Regions from separate parts of the Pseudomonas sp. S2_C11 genome, predicted to be linked through region 2. Evidence: predicted binding sites of a transcription regulator. Region 2 holds the regulator's gene; the other holds the start of a gene.

Region 1 (8,533 bases), 2.7 Mb from region 2:
GCTGGCGAACAGGTTGAAGCGCCGCTGCTCGAGGGCTGTGTCGCCTGGCTCGAATGCCGCCTGCTGCCGGAGCCGCGCAATCACGAGCAATACGACCTGTTCCTTGCCGAAGTCATCGCCGCCCAGGCCGACGAGCGTGTGTTCAGCGATGGGCGCTGGCATTTCGAAGGGCAGGATGGATTGCGTACCTTGCACCACGTGGCGGGGGGGCATTTCCTGAAGATTGGGGACGGGGTGGATGGCAAGACGTTGGCGGTCTGATTTACTCCCGGGAGAAGGCCTGCTGCTCGGCAGGCCTTTTTCAATGCGGTGTTTCAGTCCCCCAACGCTTCTCCCTCACGCCGAGGATCGGCACCCCCGTCAAGGTCGCTTTGCCCTGCGCATCCTTCACCCGCACGATCGCTTGGGTGCCGCTGGTCATGTCGATTTCACTGACCGTGTGGCCTTTGTCTTTCAACGCCTGAATCAGCACCGGGCTGAACTGTCCCTGTTCCAGTTCGGTGGGACCGTTGCGGCTGCCGAAGTTGGGCAGGTTGATTGCACTTTGTGCATCGAGGTTCCAGTCGAGCAGGCCGATGGTGGTTTTCGCCACGTATTCGATGATTTGCGAGCCGCCGGGCGAGCCGACCGTGGCGACAAATTCACCAGTGTTGCGATCAAAGATCAGCGTCGGCGCCATCGACGAACGTGGGCGTTTTCCGGGTTCGACGCGGTTGGCGACTTTCTGCCCGTTCTCTTCGGGGATGAACGAGAAGTCGGTCATCTGGTTGTTCAGCAGAAAACCCTGAACCATCAGGTGCGAGCCGAACGCGGCTTCGATGGTGGTGGTCATCGATACTGCGCCGCCGAGATCATCCACCGCCACCACTTGCGAGGTCGAGATGCGCAACGGCGAGCGGTCCGGTGCGTAGGCAACCTGCACGCCCGGCGGTGTGCCCGGTTTGGCGCTGCCCATGCTGCGCTCGCCGATCAGGCTGGCGCGGCTGGCCAGGTAGGCCGGATCGAGCAGACCTTTGACCGGTACCGGGACGAAGTCGGTGTCGGCCACGTATTGCGCACGATCGGCATAGGCCAGACGTTCAGCCTCGGCGATCAGGTGCACTGCTTGCGGCACCGGTTCCATGCCGGCCGGCCTATTGGTGTTCACTGGTTTGAGTGGAGTCAGCGACAGGCGGGGATCGCGAGTCTCCAGCGCCTGCAACGTGCCGAGAATCTGCGCCACGGCGATCCCGCCCGACGACGGTGGCGGCATGCCGCAGACCTGCCAACGCTTGTAGTCGGTACACAGCGGCGCGCGCTCCTTGGCCTGATAACGCTGCAAATCGTTCAGCGACAGGCTGCCGGGGTTGGCGTGCTGTTGAACCCTGGCGACGATCTCTTCGGCGATCGGACCTTTGTACAGCGCATCGGCACCTTCGCTGGCGATACGTTTGAACACGGCCGCCAACTTCGGGTTCTGCAGGCGCGTGCCGACAGCTTTGACGCTGCCATCGTCATTCAGGAAGTACGCAGCCATGTCTGGCGACTGGCGTATCAGTGGATCGGCAGTCAGCAGCGAATGCAGACGCGGGGAAATCGCAAAGCCTTGCTCGGCCAGTTTGATCGCTGGCTCAAACAGCTTCGCCCATGGCAAGCGACCGTGTTGTCGATGCGCCAGCTCCAGCGCCCGCAATACCCCGGGCGTACCGACCGAGCGCCCGCCGATCTGCGCTTGCGTAAAGGCCATCGGTTTACCGTCAGCCTTCAGGAACAGCTTCTCGGTGGCCCCGGCCGGCGCCGTTTCGCGGCCGTCATAGGTGCGCACCTGCTTGCCATCCCACAACACAATCATCGCCCCGCCACCGATCCCGGAAGACTGCGGCTCAACCAGCGTCAACACCGCCTGCATCGCAATCGCCGCATCAATCGCCGAACCACCCTGACGCAACATCTCCCGCCCGGCTTCGGCCGCGAGTGGATTGGCAGCAGCGGCCATGTGTTTATTGGCATGACGGGTTTGCAGATCAGTGCGATAACCGGAAGCGGCTTCCGGTGCCAGCGGCAACGAAGAAGAGGGCGGGGCGTTGCATGCGGTGAGGGTCAGAGCGCTGACAAGCAGTGTCAGGGCTGGCAGGCGAAAGCGCTTCAAGGGCTGGGCTGGAAACACGCGGGCTCTCCGTCCGTGGGGTAAAAGTCTTCGGGGACTTTATCGAGCGGGCCGGCGGGGTGCAAACTGCGTGAGGATTACAGCCCTCCCGCTCAGCGGCCGCGCCAATCGATTGGCCGAAAACGATGCCCTTGCGGGAGCGAGCCTGCTCGCGAAAGCGGTAGCTCAGGCGGTGCGATCTTCTTGAGAATGATGCTGGGTTAGTGAGTCAGAAACTTATTGCTTGAAGCCGGGTAGATCATGGGTAGAGCGCCACTTTTTCACGATTTCGGTAATGCTCTCGGCTGTTTGTTGTTTCATATCCTCGGGCCAATAGATAAGGTCAGTGCCCGCTGGGTGCTCACACAAACGTTCAAATTCAAACAACAGCGGATCGAGAATCTCGTCTGGGCTTGTGTTGGCTGCAAGAACAGATTGCACAAATTTCAAGAATTCTGCTTCGGTGTAGTCGGATATGTTAGTCATAACGTTCTCAAGTTGAAGTTCCACAGTTCAAATGAAACGGGCGGCAGGATTCATGTCTTGAACCCAGGTAGTCGATTCGCTTCGCGCCATGCCATGACTGTACGAGCTATTCCGGCAGATGTTGTATCTGCTCCGGGCTCGGGGTAGAAGATCAGGTCTGTTCCAGCGGGGTGGCCGGTCAAAGCCCTGAATTCCGCCAGCAATCTGCCAAGCTCCTTGTCAGACCCACTTCTGTTGACTGCTCTTATATTTTTCACGAAACAGATGAATTCTGATTCTGTGTAGTCAGCTATGCTTTGCTTGGTGCGTTTTCTTATCATTGCTTGAAGCCCGACAGCCCATGGTCACTACGCCATTTCTTCAATGACTCAATGATTCCCTGTGCCGAGTCATCGGCGCCATCTTCAGGGTAAAAAATCAAATCGGATCCTGTTGGGTGTCCACAAATCAAATTGAAGTGAAGAACGAGCTTGCTTTCTTCTTCTTCGCTCCCCTCATTTCCGATAATGCCCTCAAGGATGTTGATGAATTCTTGCTCGGTGTAATCTGACAAATCGTCTTTAATAAGGAATTCCGTTGCCATTGCCTATCTCATGCACGAATCTTGGATGTGTTGAGACGCAATAAATCGTGACAGCCAAAGTTAACTCGACGGCTCGAACCCTCAACGACACGATTTATCAAGAGCCTTTGAACCCCGGCAATCCCTGTGCTTCTCGCCAGTCCCTGACACTTTGCATTACCCCCACAGGGGAGTTATCAGCACCAGGCTCCGGGTAGTAGATCAAGTCCGATCCTGCTGGATGCTCGCTGATTGTCTCGAAGTGCGCCAACAGTAAATCAGCACGATCATCGTTTTCAGCTTCTTCATCCTCTTTCGCGAGCTCTTGTAGTAGCGCGACGAATTCGGCCTCTGTGTATTCAGAAATGCTGGCTTTTAATAAGGTGTCTTTCATATTTGCCTATTCACGCCGGTGTATATCGATATGGTTCCGAGGAGTATTTACTCGAAGGTTATCTAGGTCATATACGCCACCACCCTTGGATATTTTTTCGAGATGGTGAATTTCATAAGACTTTCTACCGCCGACTCTATCGGCTTTACGCACACGTGGCGCCTTACCCTTACGCATGCGACCAACATTCTGTTCAATCAACTCCCCCCCGATGTTGACTCTGCAACAGTTTTCCAAAAGGTTGCTCTGAATGAGTCGAAGTTTTTGAATTCTCGTCCTCGTAGAGAGTTGGCAACGTCTGTTGGAATCGGAACCCCCACGTCCGAATCAGCCCCCGCAAGCCATATCCCCGCCACATCCTCTCCCACCCCCGTAACGATCCCAGGCGTCTGCCTCGCCGGCCTTGAATAAACCACATACAACGACTTCAGCCCGGTGTCCGCCGGGAACACCAGAATACAATCCTCGGCCGTTACATCCTCGCCCGGCAGACCCTCAATCTGGCTATCGGTGTTGTCCGGGATCGGGTGGACGAGGATCGGGTCGAGTGCCTCACCGTGGTCGGGATAAACCAGCGGAGGCATCGACCCCAACGGCCCGCGTTGCGGCGTCCAGAGAATGGTGATGCCGTTGAGCTTGGCCTCCATGGCGGTCTTGTCGGCGTTCCACTTGACGTTCACCGTGCGTACGGCGTCGTCGCCAGAGGCGCCGGAGTGGATGCCGTAGACCCGCAGAACACCTTCGGCATCACGACGAAACTGGAAGCGCACGCGCGTGGTGGCGCGGCTCATGCGGCGTAGTTCTTCGTCGGTGTGAAGCGTGCCGTCGGCCATTTTGCTCGGCAGCATTCCCAGCACAAAGACGCTGGCCGGCCCGCCGGCGCCACGGATGGCCCAGTTCAGGCGCTGTTGCAAAATCCCGCCGCCGGCCAGACGCCCCAAAGCCAGGTCAGCACCTATCGCCGTCGCGACCGCGGTACTGGCGGAGGGCATGAGCATGGCGCCGGCGACCATGATCTTGCCGAAGTTGCTGGCTGGCTCCTCGGCAGTGCCAGCGTCCGTGCGACACCAGTTGTCCGGCGTGCAGGACTTGGCAAAGACCCTGTCTTCGCGTGGCTTGGGCGCAGGCCACTCATCCTTCTCGATGTACACCGGCTCCGGCGCTTTCGGTGGAAGCAAAGTAAACCAGGCCCTGCCACCGCTATACGGATTTAATAACCAGTCATCGTCGAGAAGGTATTTGTATTGAGGCATGCCAACTCCCTGTATGGCGCTGAATCGAGCCAGGGGAGCTTGTCGGTATAGGAGCGATTCGGGGAGAGAGCGACAGGTGGCTGATGCTACGAAAGATCCGTTTCGTACCAGAGATCTACTTTTTTCTTACGGAGGCATCTGAATTGCATGCAGGGAGCGGGAGGAAAAGGACTTTTCTCGAGGCATAAAAAAACGGCCTACCTTTCGGTAAGCCGTTTTTAGTACTTGGTGGCTACACAGGGACTTGAACCCCGGACCCCAGCATTATGAATGCTATGCTCTAACCAACTGAGCTATGTAGCCAAGTGGCGCGCATTATTCCCCTGAAATGGCAAAGCGTCAAGCGTAAATCGAAAATATTTCTTCCTGTTTTCAACTGCTTATCCTCCAGCCCCGAAAATCGGGGCCGGGGAGGGCGTCAGCGCAGTTGGAATCTGGCGGTATTGGCGCTCAGGGCCTCGCTACCCTGGCTCAAGGTGTCCGCCGCGAGGTTTACGGCGCGTGCGCCTTCGAGCAAACGCACCGCCGCTTGATCGACCTGCTGGATATTGCCGCTGACTTCGTCGGCAGTGCTGGCCTGTTCTTCAACCGCTGTGGCGATTTGCGCCAGGGTGTCGGTGACACTCTGTACGGCGCTGGCGATTTCTCCCAGGCGTTCGCCGAGTCCGGTGACTGCCTCGGCATCCGATTGCGCCTGACCACAGGCGGCTTCCATCAGGCTCACCGCTTCGTTGACCGTGGCGCGCAGGCTGTCGACGGTGCCGGCGATCTGCGCGGTGGACGATTGCGTGCGTTGCGAGAGGCTGCGCACCTCGTCGGCGACCACGGCAAAGCCGCGACCCTGTTCGCCGGCGCGGGCGGCCTCGATGGCGGCGTTGAGCGCGAGCAGGTTGGTCTGCTCGGCGACGCCGCGAATGGTGTCCACGACCAGTTGAATCTGCTGGCCTTGCTCGCTGACCCGGCCGAGCGCGGCGGCGGTGTCGTTCAGGCGCTGATTGAGCTGCTGAATGCTCGCCGTGGTGCGCTGGCTGTCGCGGCTGCTGTCGGCGGCGATGCGCCGGGTTTGCTGGGCGCTGCCGGAGGCCTGTTCGCAACTTTGCGCGACGCCTTGCGAGGTGGCGGCCAATTGCGTGGCGGCAGCGGCGATCTGGCTGATCTGCAACTGCTGCGCCTCGACTTCGCTCAGGGCGCCGCTGGAGTGTTGGTTGAGGCTGCGCACCGCGTTGCTCAACTGCGAGGTCTCGTGGTCGACGCCAAGCATGCTGCTGCGCAATTGCACCACAGCGACGTTGAGCGCGGTGCTGATCGCTGCCAGCTCATCGCGCCCCACCACCGGCACTTGCAGGCTCAGGTTACCGTCGCGCAAGGCTTCGGCGAGCAAGGTGATGCCGCTGGCGCTACGGCGGATCGAGGCTTGCAGGCAAACGAACAGGTATAACGCGGCCAACAGCAGGCAACCGAAGATTGCGGCGACAACAATGAACTGGCGGATCGCCGAGCTGTAATACGCATCGAGCCGCTGATCCAGCGCGACCAGGGATTGCTGGCGCAGGGAAGCGAGGTCGGTGAGCAGCGCGTCGAGGCTGCGTTCGAAGTCCTCTGGCTTGAGGTTGATGCTGCCGCCAAACACACCGTCGTCGAGGACTTTCAGGCCGCTGTCGAGGTGTTTCAGGCTGTCGTGATACTGGCCGGCCCAAGCTTGCAGCTCGGCTGGCAGACGCGCCTCCAGCAGGCCGGCGGTTTTCACCAGTTGCTCGCGGGCGTCACCAATGCGGCTGCGCAGGTCGCGCAACTGCAGGCGGCTCTGCAGGGTGAACTGACCGGAGACGACCGAAGCCTGGCCGACTGCGGCGAGACGGCCGACCCGCTCGATCAGGTCCGGCGCGTGCTGCGTGGAAATCTGCGTCAGCAGGTAGGTTTCCAGCCACGGTGCAAGGGTCAGGCGATTGTCCATGACGATCTGCTCGCGCAAGGCTTGCAGCGCGCCCAAGGCATTGGTGAAGCGGTCATAACCGTCCGGCCACCAGCCGACACTGCTCAAGCTTTTCGAATCAAGGCCATTGAGTGCGGTTTGCAGCGCCTGAAAGCGTTCGAGGATTGCGCCGTCGGCGCCTTGCTGGTTCAGGGCATTGCCCAGCTCCGTGGTGGCTTGCAGCACCGCCGGTTGCACGCCGTCGAAGGCGGCCATGGCGGCGAGGGTGGCCGGTGTAGGCTGACGATTGGTCTCGGTGGCGCGCCAGCGGGCGGCGCGGTCGCGTTGAGCGGCGAGCAGGTTGTCCAGCGCATCCAGCGCGAGCAGCTGACGCACGCCGGCACGTTCGCCCGAGATCAGATTGAGCTTCTCGCGATAGTCATGGCCGATCATCAACAGGCTGCCGGCCAGCGGCAGAATGAACAGCAGAAACAACAATTGGAATTTACCTGCGAAGCCAAACCGCCCCAGCAAATTGATCCCCGGTGAAAGGAAAGCCTGCATGCCTCATGACTCCTCTGGACACCACGCACCATTGGCGTGCATCGCGAACCTTTCGGCTGCGACCTGTGCCCTCTAAAAGGCCTCGAAAGTTCACCCTCGCCCGCTCTGTAGGCCGGCTCTGTAGCGAAACTTCCCATTGTCGAGCGCCTTTGTAAGGCGATCGTGTTCAAGGGCAGAAGCAAGGCAAGATTCAGACCATGGCGTTGAGCTATCACCTTCGCCACCAGCTCCTACGCGAGATAGGAATGTTGGTTAGTTAGCTGGCTAAGGGGATAGCGCGAGCGCACCGAAAAATGGCACATTGACGCACCTGCCTGCGGGCACCCATCTGCTGTCCGGAATTTTCCATGGCTATCAGCAACGTTCAGACCGCCGCTGCCTCGGCGACCGCTGCTCCGCAAAGCAGCCCCTTGGTGATGCGCATCATCGGCGCGGTGGCGCTGGCGCATCTGATCAATGACCTGATCCAGTCGGTCCTGCCGTCGATCTACCCGATGCTCAAAGCCAACTATGGCCTGACCTTCACCCAGGTCGGCCTGATCACCTTGACCTTCCAGTTGACCGCGTCGCTGTTGCAGCCGTGGGTCGGTTACCACACTGATCGCCACCCCAAACCGTGGCTGTTGCCGGCGGGCACGGTGTGTACGTTGATCGGCATTCTGATGATGTCGGTGGTCGGCAGCTTCCCATTGATTCTGCTGGCGGCGGCGCTGATCGGCATTGGCTCGTCGACTTTTCATCCGGAAGCCTCGCGTGTTGCCCGGCTGGCCTCGGGCGGCCGGTTTGGTCTGGCGCAATCGACCTTTCAGGTCGGCGGCAATGCCGGCTCCGCGTTCGGCCCATTGCTGGCGGCGGCGATCATCATTCCCTTCGGCCAGGGCAATGTGGCGTGGTTCGGGCTGTTCGCGGTGTTTGCGCTGTTCGTGCTGTACCGCATCAGCCGCTGGTACGCCAATCACCTCAACTTGTTCAAGCTCAAGGCCGGCCAAGCCGCGACGCACGGCTTATCGAAGGGCAGGGTGACCAGTGCCTTGGTGGTCCTGGGGCTGCTGGTGTTCTCCAAATATTTCTACATGGCCAGTTTCACCAGCTACTTCACCTTCTACCTGATCGAGAAGTTCGACCTGTCGGTGGCGAGTTCACAATTGCACTTGTTCCTGTTTTTGGGCGCAGTGGCGGCGGGGACGTTCTTCGGCGGGCCTATCGGCGACAAGATCGGGCGCAAGGCAGTGATCTG
Region 2 (8,533 bases):
GCTCGACCAGTTGTTCGGACAGTTGCTCAAGAATCTCGCCGGCCTCAACCAGGAAATCCTGAAGGATCTCTTCATCGGCGCCGAAGCTCATTAATGGGGTGCTCCTACAGGTCTAAAAACCCAAAAAACCCGAATTCCGAAACTCTAGAATCCAAGGCTGGATAACAAATCGTCCACATCGTCCTGACCGGACACAACGTCTTCTCGTTTATCGGCATGAATCTGCGGACCTTCACCCTGCGAGAGATGTTTTTGTGGATCTTTTTCAGCAAGCATTGCGGCGCGGTCATGTTCGATGCCCGCAAAGCGGTCGACCTGACTGGCCATGAGCACGAGTTTGAGCAGATTGCTTTCGACTTCGGTGACCAGCTGGGTCACACGCTTGATCACTTGACCTGTGAGGTCCTGGTAATCCTGAGCCAGCAGGATGTCGTTGAGGTTGCTCGACACCGCACGGTTGTCCGTGCTGCTGCGTGACAGAAAACCGTCGACCCGGCGCGCCAGTTCACGGAACTCTTCAGCCCCGACCTCGCGACGCATGAAGCGGCCCCAATCGGCGCTCAACGTCTGCGCTTCATCAGCCAGACTGTTGACCACCGGCGTGGCGCTTTCCACCAGATCCATGGTGCGGTTGGCCGCGGCTTCCGTCAGCTTGACCACATAGCCCAGGCGTTCGGTGGCGTCGGTGATTTGCGACACTTCCTCGGCCTGCGGCATGTGCGGATCGATCTGGAAATTGACGATCGCACTGTGCAGTTCACGTGTGAGCTTGCCCACTTCCTGATACAGGCCGCGGTCACGGGTCTGATTGAGCTCATGGATCAGTTGCACCGCGTCGCCGAACTTGCCTTTTTCAAGGCTCTCGACCAGTTCGACCGCGTGTTTTTTCAGGGTCGATTCGAAATCGCCCTGTGATGATTCGTTATGCTCCATAGCTCCCCCGCGCATTCATCAGCCGATGCGTTCGAAAATCTTCTCGATTTTGTCTTTCAACGCTTGAGCCGTGAAAGGTTTGACTACGTAACCGTTCACACCGGCCTGAGCGGCCTCGATGATCTGCTCGCGCTTGGCTTCAGCAGTCACCATCAACACCGGGAGGTGCTTGAGTTTCTCATCGGCGCGCACGTGACGCAGCAGGTCGATACCGGTCATGCCCGGCATGTTCCAGTCCGTTACCAGAAAGTCGATGCTGCCGCTGTTGAGCACCGGAATGGCAGTGGTGCCATCGTCGGCCTCGACGGTGTTGGTGAACCCAAGATCGCGCAGCAGGTTCTTGATGATCCGCCGCATCGTTGAGAAGTCATCAACGATGAGGATTTTCATGTCTTTGTTCAATTCGACCTCCAAGCAGTCTTAAACGCGCCCAGCACCTGGACGCGCCACTTCAATCAATCGGCGCAGCACTTAAAGTTTGTCTGGAGCACAACGGATCGAGACCGGCGCCGCTTATCACCGCACCAGCCTCGTTTCGCAGTGTCCCCACACTGCCTTCAGCGCGCTCGCCACTCCCCCAAACGCCCCCGCAGACGGGCCGCGCACTGGCTGTGTAACTGGCTGACCCGCGATTCACTGACGCCAAGGACTTCACCGATTTCCTTGAGGTTCAGCTCTTCGTCGTAGTACAGCGCCAACACCAGTCGCTCACGCTCCGGCAAATTGGCAATCGCGTCCGCCAGCGCCGCCTGAAAGCGTTCATCTTCCAGATCGCGTGACGGCTCCATATGAGCACTGGCGCCATCCTCGTGCAGCCCTTCGTGTTCGCCGTCCTGCAAGAGGTCGTCGAAACTGAACAGGCGACTGCCCAAGGTGTCATTCAGAATCCCGTAGTAATCGTCGAGACTCAATTGGAGTTCGGCCGCAACCTCGTGATCTTTAGCGTCACGGCCGGTTTTAGCTTCAATCGAGCGAATCGCGTCGCTGACCATCCTGGTATTACGGTGAACCGAGCGTGGTGCCCAATCCCCTTTGCGCACTTCATCGAGCATCGCGCCGCGGATTCGAATGCCCGCGTACGTTTCGAAACTGGCGCCTTTGCTGGCGTCGTATTTGGTCGAGACTTCCAGCAAACCGATCATCCCGGCCTGGATCAGGTCTTCGACCTGCACGCTGGCCGGCAGGCGCGCCAGCAAGTGATAGGCAATGCGCTTGACCAGTGGCGCGTAACGCTCGATCAATTCGTATTGCGCGTCACGCGCCGACTTTTTGTAAAGATTCATGCCACTGGCGGTCATATCACAGGCCCTGCGGTTTGCTGCACGAGACGCTCGACGAAAAATTCCAGATGCCCGCGCGGGTTGGCGGGCAGCGGCCAGGTATCGACCTTCTGGGCGATGGCTTTGAAGGCCAGTGCGCACTTGGAACGGGGAAAGGCTTCGTAGACGGCGCGCTGCTTCTGCACTGCCTTGCGCACGCTTTCGTCGTATGGCACGGCGCCGACGTATTGTAGGGCGACGTCGAGGAAGCGATCCGTGACCTTGGTCAACTTGGCGAACAGGTTGCGCCCTTCTTGCGGGCTCTGCGCCATGTTGGCCAGCACGCGGAAGCGGTTCATGCCGTAGTCGCGGTTGAGCAACTTGATCAGCGCGTAAGCGTCGGTGATCGAAGTCGGCTCGTCGCAGACCACCAGCAACACCTCTTGCGCGGCACGAACGAAACTGACTACCGAGTCACCAATACCCGCAGCGGTGTCGATCACCAGCACGTCGAGATTGTCGCCGATGTCGCTGAACGCCTGGATCAGGCCGGCATGTTGCGCCGGGCTCAGGTGCACCATGCTCTGCGTGCCGGAGGCCGCCGGCACGATGCGAATCCCGCCCGGGCCTTGCAACAGCACGTCGCGCAGTTCGCAACGGCCTTCGATAACGTCGGCCAGTGTGCGCTTGGGTGTCAGCCCCAGCAGAACGTCGACGTTCGCCAGGCCCAGGTCGGCGTCCAGCAGCATGACCCGACGGCCAAGCTCTGCCAGCGCCAGCGACAAGTTCACTGACACGTTAGTCTTGCCGACGCCACCTTTGCCGCCGGTCACCGCGATCACCTGTACGGGATGCATGCTGCCCATGTTATTTCTTTACCTTGTCTTGCATAGACGGAGGCCACATTACTGGCTGCGCGTTCCTGATCGGAACAATGCGTGGCAGACCATCGATGTAGGTACAAAAACTGTTCATGATTACCTCAGCCAACCTGCTTGGTCGGGCTGTGATAGATATCAGCGAACATGTCAGCCATGGCTTCTTCGCTGGGTTCTTCCTGCATTTGCACGCTGACGGCGCGGCTGACCAGTTGATGACGGCGCGGCAGATGCAGATCATCCGGAATCCGTGGGCCATCGGTCAGATACGCGACCGGCAATTCATGACTGATCGCCAGGCTCAACACTTCGCCGAGACTGGCCGTTTCATCCAGTTTAGTCAGGATGCAGCCGGCCAGCCCGCAACGCTTGTAACTGTGATAAGCGGCGGTTAGAACCTGTTTCTGGCTGGTGGTTGCCAGGACCAGATAATTTTTTGAGCGAATGCCACGCCCGGCCAGGCTCTCAAGCTGCATGCGCAACGCCGGATCACTGGCTTGCAGGCCGGCAGTATCGATCAAAACCACGCGTTTGCGTAGCAGTGGATCCAATGCCTGCACCAGCGACTGACCCGGATCGACGTGCGTTACCGGCACGTTGAGGATGCGCCCGAGGGTTTTCAATTGTTCCTGCGCGCCGATGCGGAAGCTGTCCATGCTCACCAGCGCAACGTTCTGCGCGCCGTACTTGAGCACATAACGCGCGGCAAGCTTGGCCAGCGTGGTGGTCTTGCCCATGCCGGCGGGGCCGACCATGGCAATCACACCGCCCTCTTCCAGCGGCTCGACTTCCGGTACGGCAATCATCCGCGCCAGGTGCGCCAGCAGCATGCGCCAGGCCTGACGGGGTTCTTCGATATCGGTGATCATCGCCAACAGATCGCGCGACAGCGGGCCGGACAGGCCGATGCGCTGCAGACGGCGATACAGATTGGCCTGGGCCGGACGGCTGCCTTGCAGCTGATTCCAGGCCAGGGTGCCGAGCTGCACTTCCATCAGCTCGCGCAAGCTGTTCAATTCAAAACGCATCGAATCCAGTGCACGCGGATCGACACCCGCCGAGGCCTGCGCAGGCGCTGCGGCCGGGCGCGTCGGTGCGGCGTAGGTCGGCTCGCTCAGCGGTTCGGCAGCAGTCAGCGGCAGGCCTGCGGTCAACGGCAGCCCGGCGAACAACTGCTGATTGGTGTTGCCGTCGGCTTCGCCACGCAGGCTCAGCTCGGCCTGGGCGGTGACGATGCGCGACTGGGTCTTGCGCAGCTCGTCTTCGAGCTCCATGTTCGGAACCCGTGGCGCCAGCGCCGACAATTTGTAATCCAGAGCCGCCGTCAACTCGACGCCGCCGGCAATGCGGCGGTTGCCGATGATGGCGGCATCAGCGCCCAGCTCATCGCGAACCAGCTTCATGGCCTGACGCATATCGGCGGCGAAAAAACGCTTAACTTGCATAAACCACTACCTCAGCCGTTGGGCCCTACTGTCGCAACGATGGTCACTTGCTTGTTGTCCGGTACTTCCTGGTAGGCCAGTACATGCAGCCCTGGCACTGCGAGGCGGCCGAAACGCGAGAGCATCGCGCGAATCGGGCCGGCTACCAGCAGGATCACCGGTTGGCCTTGCATTTCCTGACGCTGGGCCGCTTCGATCAACGAACGTTGCAGCTTCTCGGCCATGCTCGGCTCCAGCAGAACGCCCTCTTCCGAGCCTTGTCCTGCCTTCTGCAGACTATTGAGCAATATCTGTTCCAACCTTGGTTCCAATGTGATTACAGGCAGCTCGGACTCAGTGCCTACAATGCTTTGGACGATTGCACGGGATACGCCGACCCGCACAGCGGCGACCAGCGCGGCGGTATCTTGACTCTTGGCAGCGTTGTTCGCGATCGCTTCGGCGATGCTGCGAATGTCGCGCACCGGCACGTGCTCGGCGAGCAGCGCTTGCAGGACCTTGAGCAACTGCGACAGCGAAACCACGCCCGGCACCAGCTCTTCCGCCAGTTTCGGCGAGCTCTTGGCCAGCAATTGCATGAGTTGCTGCACTTCCTCGTGGCCAATCAGCTCACTGGAGTGCTTGTACAGAATCTGGTTCAAGTGCGTGGCGACCACGGTGCTGGCGTCGACCACGGTGTAGCCGAGTGATTGCGCCTGGGCGCGCTGGCTGATTTCGATCCACACCGCCTCCAGGCCGAAAGCCGGATCTTTGGCGTTGATCCCGTTGAGCGAGCCATACACCTGGCCGGGGTTGATCGCCAGTTCGCGGTCCGGGTAGATCTCGGCCTCAGCGAGAATCACGCCCATCAGCGTCAAGCGATACGCGCTCGGCGCCAGATCAAGGTTGTCGCGGATGTGCACGGTCGGCATCAGGAAGCCCAGATCCTGCGAGAGCTTCTTGCGCACACCCTTGATCCGCGCGAGCAATTGCCCACCCTGATTGCGGTCTACCAGCGGAATCAGGCGATAGCCGACTTCGAGGCCGATCATGTCGATCGGCGTGACGTCGTCCCAGCCCAGCTCTTTGGTTTCCATGGCGCGGGCCGGCGACGGCAGCAGTTCCTGCTGACGCTTGACCTCTTCCAGCGCCACGACCTTGGCAACGTTCTGCTTTTTCCAGAACAGGTAAGCGCCGCCCGCAGCCAGCGCCGCCATACTCAGGAAGGAGAAGTGCGGCATGCCCGGCACAAGGCCCATCACCGCCATCAAACCAGCGGCCACGGCCAGTGCTTTCGGCGAGGCGAACATCTGGCGATTGATCTGCTTGCCCATGTCTTCCGAGCCGGAAGCGCGGGTCACCATGATCGCCGCTGCTGTAGATAACAACAGTGATGGCAATTGCGCCACTAAACCGTCACCGATGGTCAGCAAGGCGTAAACCTTGCCCGCATCGCCGAAGCTCATGCCGTGCTGGAAGATACCCACGGCCATGCCGCCGATGAGGTTGATGAACAGAATCAGCAGGCCGGCGATGGCGTCACCACGGACAAACTTGCTGGCACCGTCCATCGAACCGTAGAACTCCGCCTCCTGGGCGACTTCCTGACGGCGCGATTTGGCCTGGTTCTGGTCAATCACACCGGCGTTGAGGTCGGCGTCGATCGCCATTTGTTTGCCGGGCATCGCATCGAGGGTGAAGCGCGCGCTCACCTCGGAAATCCGCCCGGCACCCTTGGTCACCACGACGAAGTTGATGATCATGAGGATCGCGAAGACCACGATACCGACCACGTAGTTACCGCCGATCACCACCTCACCGAACGCCTGAATCACCTTACCGGCCGCGGCATGGCCGTCCTGACCGTGGAGCATTACCACCCGCGTCGAGGCCACGTTCAGCGCCAGTCGCAGCAACGTCGCCACCAGCAGAATCGTCGGGAACACGGCGAAATCCAGCGGCCGCAGCGCGTACACGCAGACCAGCAGGACGACGATGGACAGGGCAATGTTGAAGGTAAAGAAGACGTCGAGCAGGAACGGCGGTACCGGCAACATCATCATCGCCAGCATGACCAGCAGCAACAACGGCACGCCCAGATTGCCTCGACTGAGGTCGGCAACGTTGGTGCGTGCTGTATTGAATAACTGAGTGCGATCCACCGGTTTTCCCCGTTCCTTTAAAGCAAACTTTTGACGCCCCGAACGGGCGCAGGGCGGCTACTGCAAGAAGCTTTCCAACTTTTGCCGGGGAATGAAATAGAGCGGTTTTACTTGGGATTTATCGGCTGATTGGGCTGGCCCCTTCGCGAGCAGGCTCGCTCCCACAGTTTGACATGCATTCCCAATCGGACATTTGGAATACGGCCCCTGTGGGAGCGAGCCTGCTCGCGAAGAGGCCTTCGAATGCGGCGCATTTTTTTCGATTTAAACGAAGCTGTTTACAAGACACCAGCAGACACGGTCTCAAGGCTACAAATCCTTGCGCCATTGCCTACAGCCAAGCCAGAATCCGCCGGCTTGTGCACCTGGGGGTCGGATTCTATTGTGGTCCGGTCGCTGACGAATCAGCGATCGGGTTTAGCGACTCGAACTCAAGTCAAAGGTGCATCAGCGTTCCAGGCTTCGTTGCGGATCTGTATTTTCGCGATTTCGTCATGGTGGCTGTATGCGGGAGACCTTCGGGTCTGCCGGGTGCCTTTGACCGGTTCGCTAACCCGCGTACAGCCGCCACCCTCCCTGTTTAGCGACAGGTTGTCGCGGCTCCATTTCAAAGGAGCTTCACCATGATCAAACCAACACCCAACCCGCCCGAATCCGACCCCACCTCCCCCTACGAATCCCTCGATTCAAAAAAACTCCACGAAGCCGCCGATCGCGCCCTCGACCACTACCTCTGCCCACCCGGCTCGACCCCACCACCCTTCAGCCCCCGCGCCATGTACGCCGTCACCGCCGACACAAAAAACGAAGACCTGCTGGCCAACGCCTGCGAAACCCTCGCCTCGGCCAAAACCATCGCCCAGGAATTCGCCGGGCTGGTCAAACCATCGCAGCGCCGAACGCTGATGGGGATTGCGCAACTGATCATGCTCGGGGAACTGGCGGTAAATCGGGTGCTGGATAATCTGGAGTTGCCTGGATGATGCGGTTCGGCTGAGTGATTCGAGTGAGAGAGCCGGCCTTTTGGCGAGCAAGCGCGCTCCCACATTTTGATCTTCTTGGATGCAAATCTTGCAGCGGCTGAAGATCCTGTCGAGTGCAGCTTGCGCGAGCTAGGCCTCTCGGCGGCGCAGGAGCGCCCACTCCTTCAGCGATACCATTGGTCGGAAAACCGTCCCCACCTGTCAGATCTGACAGGTGACGGGCGCCTCGTTCTGCGTTGTGATGAACCTTGCCTGCCATTGTTCCTGGAGAACAGAATGAGCGTTCAAGTCCATTCAACCGAAGCCAACGCTGCCCTGGCCTTGTATCCCGTGTACCCCCCGCAATGGATAACACCGGTGCTGCCTCCAGGTACTGCCGATGGTGGCCTTCCTCTCTCGGCATTCACTCCATCTGGGGTAGAACTTGTCATCGACCCCATAACCGGCTTGCGGAATTGGGTCATGGCGGCTTATGACGTCGTGACTATTTTTGTCAACGGAGTCAACACCGGCATCAGCAAAACCATCTATCCCGGTGAGGAGCAGGAACGCATTCTTTTGCACGTGCCGGCGAGCTGGTTCACAAACGGTGTCAACGATGTCCGCTACAGAGTGACCCGAGCCAGCGGTAACGACGCTGACTCACCCACACTTAAGCTGCTCTACAACAACCCGGCGCCTACCGTCACCGTCAGCCATCCACCCAGCGTCGCACCGGGGCAGACGGCAGTCATCACGATCACCGTCGGTTACTCACGGCCTCACGACACGGTCACGCTCACCATAGGCACCTGGAGCATCACATTTCCCAACCCCACAAGCCCGATCAACCATACCCTGACGGCTGCAGAATTGCAGTTGATAGGCGACGGCACCCATTCGGTCTTCGCCAGG

What was found. Region 2 encodes FliA, which starts transcription of late flagellar genes. Its sites were predicted from a motif close to CTAAAGTTTNNNNNNNNNNNGCCGNTAA; they were not measured.
Region 1: a site for FliA is predicted at 7,463-7,490, ahead of AB4N48_RS02300 (methyl-accepting chemotaxis protein). Genes of this name have one in related genera too.

Annotation. Positions count from the first base shown of each region.
Region 1 is NZ_CP162765.1:473,938-482,470, forward strand. It holds gene AB4N48_RS02255 (flavin reductase family protein) at 1-261, shown strand, start outside; partial or broken gene ggt (gamma-glutamyltransferase) at 315-2,146, opposite strand; gene AB4N48_RS02265 (bacteriocin immunity protein) at 2,363-2,611, opposite strand; gene AB4N48_RS02270 (bacteriocin immunity protein) at 2,662-2,931, opposite strand; gene AB4N48_RS02275 (bacteriocin immunity protein) at 2,928-3,194, opposite strand; gene AB4N48_RS02280 (bacteriocin immunity protein) at 3,292-3,567, opposite strand; gene AB4N48_RS02285 (hypothetical protein) at 3,574-3,744, opposite strand; gene AB4N48_RS02290 (S-type pyocin domain-containing protein) at 3,765-4,820, opposite strand; tRNA gene AB4N48_RS02295 (tRNA-Met) at 5,047-5,123, opposite strand; gene AB4N48_RS02300 (methyl-accepting chemotaxis protein) at 5,239-7,296, opposite strand; gene AB4N48_RS02305 (MFS transporter) at 7,644-8,533, shown strand, end outside.
Region 2 is NZ_CP162765.1:3,692,973-3,701,505, forward strand. It holds gene AB4N48_RS16685 (chemotaxis protein CheA) at 1-91, opposite strand, end outside; gene AB4N48_RS16690 (protein phosphatase CheZ) at 145-933, opposite strand; gene AB4N48_RS16695 (chemotaxis response regulator CheY) at 952-1,323, opposite strand; gene fliA (RNA polymerase sigma factor FliA) at 1,491-2,231, opposite strand; gene fleN (flagellar synthesis regulator FleN) at 2,228-3,058, opposite strand; gene flhF (flagellar biosynthesis protein FlhF) at 3,175-4,515, opposite strand; gene flhA (flagellar biosynthesis protein FlhA) at 4,527-6,656, opposite strand; gene AB4N48_RS16720 (DUF6124 family protein) at 7,280-7,639, shown strand; gene AB4N48_RS16725 (Ig-like domain-containing protein) at 7,916-8,533, shown strand, end outside.